Regions from separate parts of the Serratia sp. YWN4 genome, predicted to be linked through region 2. Evidence: predicted binding sites of a transcription regulator. Region 2 holds the regulator's gene; the other holds the start of a gene.
The links. The regulator LexA, encoded in region 2, represses DNA repair genes until DNA is damaged. The targets are predictions, from matches to a motif close to TNCTGTATGTACATACAGNA.
Positions count from the first base shown of each region.

Region 1: a site for LexA is predicted at 2,795-2,814, ahead of ACX9GT_RS12080 (metal-dependent hydrolase). Genes of this name have one in related genera too.

Region 1 covers NZ_CM147696.1:2,532,219-2,536,647, forward strand. Annotated here, with positions in the region: gene kdgR (DNA-binding transcriptional regulator KdgR) at 1-568, shown strand, start outside; gene ACX9GT_RS12075 (L-cystine transporter) at 650-2,041, opposite strand; gene ACX9GT_RS12080 (metal-dependent hydrolase) at 2,224-2,772, opposite strand; gene kduD (2-dehydro-3-deoxy-D-gluconate 5-dehydrogenase KduD) at 2,947-3,708, opposite strand; gene kduI (5-dehydro-4-deoxy-D-glucuronate isomerase) at 3,767-4,429, opposite strand, start outside.
Region 2 covers NZ_CM147696.1:467,869-472,297, forward strand. Annotated here, with positions in the region: gene plsB (glycerol-3-phosphate 1-O-acyltransferase PlsB) at 1-1,897, opposite strand, end outside; gene ACX9GT_RS02235 (diacylglycerol kinase) at 2,046-2,414, shown strand; gene lexA (transcriptional repressor LexA) at 2,543-3,151, shown strand; gene dinF (MATE family efflux transporter DinF) at 3,255-4,429, shown strand, end outside.

The DNA.
Region 1 (4,429 bases), 2.1 Mb from region 2:
ATTATTTGAGCTGGGGGCCAAATCGTTGCAGAACGTCGATCTGATCCGCAGTGCCGACATCCAGATGCGTGAGCTGTCGAACCAGACCCGCGAAACTATTCACCTGGGTGCGTTGGATGAAGACAGCATTGTCTATGTCCATAAAATTGACTCAATGTATAACCTGCGTATGTATTCGCGCATTGGTCGTCGTAACCCTCTGCACAGTACCGCCATTGGCAAAGTGCTGCTGGCATGGCGCGATCGCGGTGAAGTTGAAGAGATCCTCTCTCACGTCGAGTTTACCCGCAGTACTCCTCATACCATCGTCAGTGCCAAGGCGTTGCTGCCGCTGTTGGATAAAGTGCGCGAGCAGGGGTTTGGTGAAGATATTGAGGAGCAGGAAGAAGGGCTGCGTTGCATCGGGGTTCCGGTGTTTGACCGCTTTGGCGTGGTGATCGCTGGCTTGAGTATTTCCTTCCCAACTATCCGTTTCTCTGAAGAAGCTAAAGATGGTTATGTAGCGCAATTGCACACCGCTGCTCGCTTGATTTCCGAGCAGATGGGGTATCACGACTATCCGTTTTAATCGGTTACCCTGTGTCACCGCAATAAAAAAACCGGCGCATTGATTTAATGACGCCGGTTTTTTTGTCACTGCGATAAATCTTTACCGATGAGCCAGATCCACTTCGTCTTCACTGTCCATGATGGACTTGTCGGTCTGCTTCATCAATTGGCTGGTAACGGTACCGGCGGTCATCGCGCCGCTAACGTTTAATGCGGTACGGCCCATGTCGATCAAAGGTTCAACGGAGATCAGCAAGGCAACCAGCGTTACCGGCAAGCCCATGGCGGGTAGAACGATCAGGGCAGCGAAGGTTGCACCACCACCGACCCCGGCAACACCGGCGGAACTGATGGTCACAAGGCCTACCAGCGTAGCGATCCACACCGGATCTAACGGGTTGATGCCCACGGTGGGTGCGACCATTACGGCCAGCATCGCCGGATACAAGCCCGCACAGCCGTTCTGGCCGATAGTGGCCCCGAACGAAGCGGAGAAACTGGCGATGGATTCCGGCACACCCAGACGGCGGGTTTGTGCTTCCACGTTCAGCGGAATGCTGGCGGCGCTGGAGCGGCTGGTGAAGGCAAAAGTAAGAACCGGCAACACCTTGCGGAAGAATTTCAGCGGGTTAACCCCGGTAAAGGCCAACAGCAGGGCATGAACCGCAAACATAATCGCTAGGCCGAGGTAAGAGGCGACTACGAAGCTACCCAGTTTGATGATGTCTTGGATGTTGGAACCAGCAACCACCTTGGTCATCAGCGCCAGCACACCGTATGGCGTGAGTTTCATCACCAGTCGTACCAGCTTCATCACCCAGGCTTGCAGAGTGTCGATCGCTGCCAATACGCGCTGGCCTTTTTCTTTATCGTCTTTCAGCAGTTGCAACGAGGCAACGCCCAGGAAGGCGGCAAAGATCACCACGCTGATAATCGAAGTCGGGTTAGCACCGGTCAGATCGGCAAAGGGGTTTTTCGGTATAAATGACAATACCAACTGCGGCACGGTCAGATCGGCCACTTTACCCACATAGTTGCTCTCAATCGCTAACAGACGCGCGCTTTCCTGCGTGCCTTGCACCAAGCCTTCGGCAGTCAGGCCGAACAGGTTGGTCACTAATACCCCCACCAATGCGGCGATCAGCGTAGTGAACAGCAGGGTGCCGATGGTCAGGACGCTGATCTTGCCCAAAGAAGCGGCATTATGCAGTTTGGCTACCGCACTCAGGATCGAAGCGAAGACCAGTGGCATCACGATCATCTGCAACAATTGCACATAGCCGTTACCGACAATATTGAACCAGGTGATGGATTCTTTCAGCACCGGGTTGTCTGAACCGTAAACCCCTTGCAATGCCAAACCGAACAGCACACCGATCACCAGACCGACCAAAACTTTCTTCGCCAGACTCCATTGCTTATGGCGGGTTTGCGCCAACAGCAAAAGGAGGGCGACAAAAACCAGCACGTTTAATACGAGCGGTAGATTCATCCCATGTCTCCAATCATCTTTTTTATAGTTTAAAAGTGCTACTCACCGATGTGTAGCGATGTAAATATCGTAACAGTTTGCTGGAAAGCCCACTTATATCCAAATGGAATTGAATATAACTTTCAGCTCGAATTTGTTTAATTTATAGACCTAAAGAGGAGAAAATCACCGGTTTTTTGTGATCACAATCGAATATTTTTAATTTGCTCAAAATATGACTGCACGGGGAGTGTGTATCCTCCTTGCCAATAAAGAGCAAAAGCGACCAGGCATAAACACAAGACACGTTCCAGTTGGTTACCTTTCTGCGAATTCAGCAGCGGCAGACCGAAGCGCCAGCGGCAGGGCCAAAGCAGCGGTACTCCGGCCGGGGTCAGCATATCGGCCAGTAAATGGCTGAAGTAACCAATGATCATGGCGTGCAGCACATCAATAGGGATGGGCCAACTGTGGGGCACATCTAACCGGAATAACATCATGCCACCGACAATGGCCAGCAGGCTGTGAGTGAAGCCGCGGTGACCGAAAGCGCGTGATATGGGAATCGCGATCCAGCGCAGGCGCTGACCTAGCACGGATTTAGGATGGTCGATGTCCGGTAATAATGATGTCAGCAAGGCGGCAGGAATAATGTGCCACCAGTCACCGTGGGCTAGCTCAGGCGTGACCTCTGCCTTTTTGGCGAAGATCGCACAGGCAACAGAGAAAATAAGATGTCCTTCCGCGGTCATGCTGTGGTTATTCCGGTTACTAAACTGTTAATTTATCCAGTATATGGTTTTTTTTACAGTTTCGGAAGATGTTACCGCGTAACTAATTGTTTATTTTACGGCGTATTACAACGGGTTGAATCAATAGAAGGCTCTGCATGCACAGAGCCCAAGAAAGTGTCTTGATGCACGCGTTTAACGTGCCAGCCAACCGCCATCAACCGCAATGGTATAACCATTCACATAGTCGGAAGCGGCAGAGGCCAGAAAGACGATCGGCCCCATAATATCTTCTGGCGTGCCCCAGCGCCCGGCGGGAATGCGCTCCAGAATTTGCTGATTGCGTTCTTCATTGGTGCGCAGTTGCTGAGTGTTGTTGGTGGCCATGTAACCGGGGGCAATGGCGTTCACGTTGATACCATATTGCGCCCATTCGTTCGCCAGCAGGCGGGTAATGCCCAACACGGCGCTTTTTGAGGCGGTATAAGAAGGCACGCGGATACCGCCCTGGAAAGAGAGCATCGAGGCGATATTAATGATTTTGCCGCCGCTCCCTTGGCTGACAAACTGTTTCGCCACGGCCTGCGCCATAAAGAACAGGGTTTTGATGTTAACGTCCATCACATCGTCCCAATCTTTTTCATTGAAGCTGAGCGCGTCCTCACGCCGGATAATACCCGCGTTATTGACCAGAATATCCACTTTGCCGAATTCGCGGACGGCTTCTTCCAATAATGAAGGAATAGCGTCAATCTTGCCTAAATCGGCTTTCAAATTCAGGAAGCGGCGCCCAAGCTGAGTCACTTTAGCCATTGTTTCATGTGGATCGCTGCGGTTGACGCCGATAATGTCGCAACCGGCCTGAGCCAGCCCAACCGCTACACCTTGGCCCAAACCGGTATTGCAGCCGGTGATGAGCGCCACTTTGCCTGCTAAATCAAAGGAATTCAAAATCATGACTGTATTCTCGTGCTGCACGGCGCGGGTGCACCGTGCAGATGATGGCTGAAGGGATTTAACGCAGATCGCAGGTAGCGAGATGGTCCATGTCACCAAAAACCTGATTTTCGCCAACCATACCCCAGATAAAGGTATAACGTTTGGTGCCGACACCGGAATGAATCGACCAGCTTGGCGAGATCACCGCCTGTTCGTTTTGTACCAGCAGATGACGTGTTTCCTGCGGTTGCCCCATCATGTGGAACACTGCGGTATCGTCGTCCATGTCGAAATAGAAATACACTTCCATGCGGCGATCGTGGGTATGGCAGGGCATGGTGTTCCAGAGATTGCCTTCCGCCAGTTTGGTCAGGCCCATGGTCAACTGGCAGGTGGGTAAGACGTCTGGAACGATGAATTTGTTGATGGTACGGCGGTTGCTGGTCGCGTTGTCACCCAGCGTTTGCGGTGAAGCTTCTGCCAGGGTGATCTTTTTATTGGGGTAATGAGTATGCGCCGGGGCGCTGTTGTAATAGAACTTGGCGGGTTTGTGGGCATCCAGGCTGCTGAATTCAACGCGCTGTGCACCTTTGCCTACGTACAGCGCTTCTTCGTGGCCAATTTCGTAGGTATGGCCATCCACGACTACCACACCCGGCCCGCCGATATTAATCATGCCTAATTCACGGCGCTCAAGGAAATAGCTCACGCCCAGTTGTTTACCCACTTCGTCGCCGAT
Region 2 (4,429 bases):
AGACGCGGCGGTGATGCATCACGATAGTGGCAATCAGCGAAGGCAAAACCAGCATGTGGTGAATGTTGTTGCGGTAATAGGTCATCAGCACCGCCTGCTCACGCGGCAGGATGATGATGTCACCGATGCTGTCTTTTTCCACCTCGAACTTGTTCATGTTCAACGCGTGATCCAGCAACTGCTCCGGCGTTTGTGCTGGCGCGGTGGCATCGGGCGCATAAGGCGCATTACGCATCAACTGCAAGTAACAATCCAACTGCTCAATCAACTGTTCACGGGTCAGTGCACGCTGGCGCGAGGCCAATAAGGCGGTAACACACAGATTCATGGCGTTGGCCGCCGCCGCATTGTTGATACGCACCATGATCCGGGCAGCCAGATCGTTGACGGCTGGCGTCAGCCAGCTTGGGCGCTGGGCTTCGATCGGATCGATAGACTCGCGCCACTGTGGCACATGGTGATTGAGGTAAGAGGTCAACGACAGAGGTTCGCCAAAGTTGACGTAGCCCTGGCCGAGGTTGCGCAGTTTGCGCAGGCCGCGCAGCATCTGCAACAGGCTCTCTTTCTCTTTGGTTGCACCGCGCAGCTCTTTGGCGTAGGTTCCTACCTCCATCACATGCTCATAACCGATGTAAACCGGCACTAAGGTGATTGGACGAGTCCCGCCGCGCAGCATCGCCTGAATGGTCATCGACAAGGTGCCAGTTTTCGGTTCCAACAAGCGCCCGGTACGAGAACGGCCACCTTCCACAAAATATTCTACCGAATAGCCGCGGGTGAACAGCTCACCAAGATATTCACGGAACACGGTGGAATAGAGCTTGTTACCCTTGAAGGTACGGCGGATAAAGAACGCACCCAAACGGCGGAAAATCGGCCCGGCGGGCCAGAAGTTCAGGTTGATGCCCGCGGCGATATGTGGCGGCACCAGCCCCTGATGGTAAAGCACGTAAGACAGCAACAGATAATCCATGTGGCTGCGGTGGCAGGGCACGTAGACGATCTCGTGGCCGTCTTGCGCCAGTTGGCGCACTCGCTCGGCTTTGGTGACGTTGATGCCCTGATACAACCGGTTCCAGGTCCAGCTCAGCACGCGATCGGAAAGGCGCACGGCTTCATAAGAGAAGTCGGCGGCAATCTCTTCCATCAGCGCGATCGCATTCTGCTGGGCTTTTTCGTGAGTGATCTTTTTGCTGCGCGCTTCGTCTTCGACCGCTTTCTCAATTGCTTTGGAAGCCAGCAATTTGTTGAACAGATCCTGGCGGGCTGGCAGGCTTGGCCCAACGGCGGCCAAGCGCTGACGCGAGAAGTGCATGCGCGCGACACGCGCCAGTTTCTGCGCGATGGTTTTATCAGTACCGTGCTCGGTGGCCATGCGCCGCAGAGAAACGGTATTGGAGAAGCGGACAAAACTGTCACGCCCTAACCACAGTATGGCGAAGAATTTCTGTACGCCATTCAGCAGGCGCAGATGCGGTGTTCCGTGCCCTTCACGCCCCGGCGAGCGGCCGAACATCACTGATACCGGGAGCATCTGAATGTCGAGATCCGGATTGCTGCGGTGCAGATCCAGATAGTCGTGGAACAGTTTTACCGATTCTTCTTTTGGCGTGTAATAGCGGAAGACGCGCGGGCCTTCATGGATAAACACGTGGCTTGGCAGAACGGCGCCGTCGATCTCCAGCGAGTTAAGGGGGTCGGGCAGATCCTGCGCCAGGCACTGGGTGCGCAAGGTGAGCAAATCTGCCTTGGAATTATAAGGTAAAACATACAGAATTGGCCGTGAGGGATCTAACCCTAACTCCGTGACCGGATCCGAAGGGATAACCTTACTTCTTACCAACATTTTCAGTGGTAAATTCAATAGTTTATAATATATTTTACGCCAACCTAACATAACAACATAAAGCCTCTTGTTAGCAATGCGCCGCAAGCATACCAGAAACCAGGTAGCAGATCTGTGGTGTTGGGAATTCCAAAGCCGTTAACGGCTCTGGAAACACATAGGTAAATTATGACTCACCTTAGAGAAAGGTGCTCTTAACATGGCAAATAAAGCAACGGGCCTGACACGCATCATTAAGGCGGCAGGCTATTCATATAAAGGCTTAACCGCAGCCTGGCAGAACGAAGCCGCATTCCGCCAGGAAGCGATCGCGGTCATCGTGGCTATCATACTGGCGATTTGGCTGGATGTGGGTGCGATAGCGCGCATTTTATTGATCGGATCGGTGCTGCTGGTGATGATTGTCGAAATCCTCAACAGCGCGATTGAGGCCATCGTCGATCGCGTAGGGACGGATTACCATGAGCTGTCTGGCCGGGCAAAAGACATGGGATCGGCGGCGGTTTCGCTGACGATTATTCTGGCGCTGTTCGTCTGGGGTTCGGTGCTGTGGCAGCATTTCAGCTGACGTTGAAAAGGGGCGCAATGTTGCGAACCGCTTCGCTAATCCCTGATTTTTATTTATTCTTCGGTTCCCAATCTCGTCTTACCTGTATATACTCACAGCAAGACTGTATAAACAAACAGGGGGGCGGAATGAAAGCACTAACTACCAGACAGCAAGAGGTCTACGACCTGATTCGCGATCATATTGCGCAAACGGGCATGCCACCAACACGTGCCGAGATCGCCATGCGTCTGGGATTCCGTTCGCCTAATGCCGCCGAAGAGCATTTGAAAGCGCTGGCCCGCAAAGGGGTGATTGAAATCATCTCCGGTGCTTCGCGCGGTATCCGTCTGCTGATGGAAGATGAAGAAGGGTTACCTCTGGTTGGCCGCGTTGCTGCCGGTGAACCTTTGCTGGCCGAGCAACACATTGAAGGGCATTACAAAGTTGATCCTTCTTTGTTTAAACCCAACGCTGATTTCCTGCTGCGCGTTAGCGGTATGTCGATGCGTGATATCGGTATCCTCGACGGCGATCTGCTGGCGGTGCATAAAACTCAGGACGTGCGTAACGGCCAAGTGGTGGTTGCACGCATCGAAGATGAAGTGACGGTCAAACGCCTGAAAAAGCATGGCAACATGGTTGAACTGCTGCCGGAAAACAGCGATTTCCAGCCGATCGTGGTCGATCTGCGCGAGCAGAATTTCACTATCGAAGGCTTAGCCGTCGGTGTGATCCGCAACGGCGACTGGATCTAAGCGTTATACCCCTGATTGATATTTCAATTAATAAGAATTATATCGCCCCAACTCTGGGGCGATACCTTTTCTAAACCACCGCACGGCCACGGGACATTTCACTATGCGCCTGATTTCTGCTTTTACCAGCGACACCGATAAAGCGTTGTGGCGCCTGGCGTTGCCGATGATCTTTTCCAATATCACCGTTCCCTTGCTTGGCCTGGTGGATACCGCCGTTATCGGCCATCTCGATAGCCCGACTTATCTCGGCGGGGTTGCCGTGGGCTCAATGGCGACCAGTTTCCTGTTCATGTTGCTACTGTTCCTGCGTATGAGTACCACCGGGCTGGCAGCGCAGGCATTGGGCGCGCAGGATCCGCAACGGCTGGCCAAGGCTTTTATGCAACCGCTGCTATTGGCGCTGGTGGCCGGGGTGGCGATTGTGCTGCTGCGAGCGCCGCTGATCGCACTGGCCCTGCAGATTGTCGGGGGCGATAAAGAAGTCTTGGCGCAGGCGCGGTTGTTTCTGGAGATCCGCTGGTTAAGCGCGCCAGCGGCATTAGCCAATATGGTGCTGCTTGGCTGGCTGTTGGGCGTGCAGTATGTGCGGGCACCGGTGATCTTGCTGATCGTCGGTAACCTGCTGAATATTGTGTTGGATATCTGGCTGGTGATGGGGCTGGGCTGGAATGTGCAGGGCGCCGCGGCTGCGACGGCGATTGCCGAGTATGCCACGCTGTTGCTGGGTCTGTGGCTGTCGTGGCGGGTGTTACGAATGCGCGGGATTACTCTGGCGATGCTGCACCACGCCTGGCGCGGCAATCTGCGCCGTTTGCTGGCGCTCAACCGCGACATCATGCTGCGTTCGTTATTGCTGCAACTGTGTTTTGCCTCGCTGACCATTCTGGGTGCGCGCATGGGTAGTGAAATCGTGGCGGTTAACGCGGTGCTGATGAACCTGCTGACGTTCACCGCTTACGCGCTGGATGGTTTTGCCTATGCGGTTGAAGCACATTCCGGCCATGCCTACGGGGCGCGGGACGATCGCCAACTGCATACAGTATGGCGTGCGGCTTGCAGGCAAGCGTGCCTGGTGGCGCTCGGTTTTGCCCTGATTTATGTGTTTGCCGGGCAGCACATCGTGGCGGCGTTAACCTCGCTGCCCGAATTACGTGCGTTGGCGAATCATTATCTGCCTTGGCAAGTAGTGCTGCCTTTGGTGGGTGTCTGGTGTTATCTGCTGGACGGCATGTTTATCGGCGCGACTCGCGGGGCAGAAATGCGCAACAGCATGGC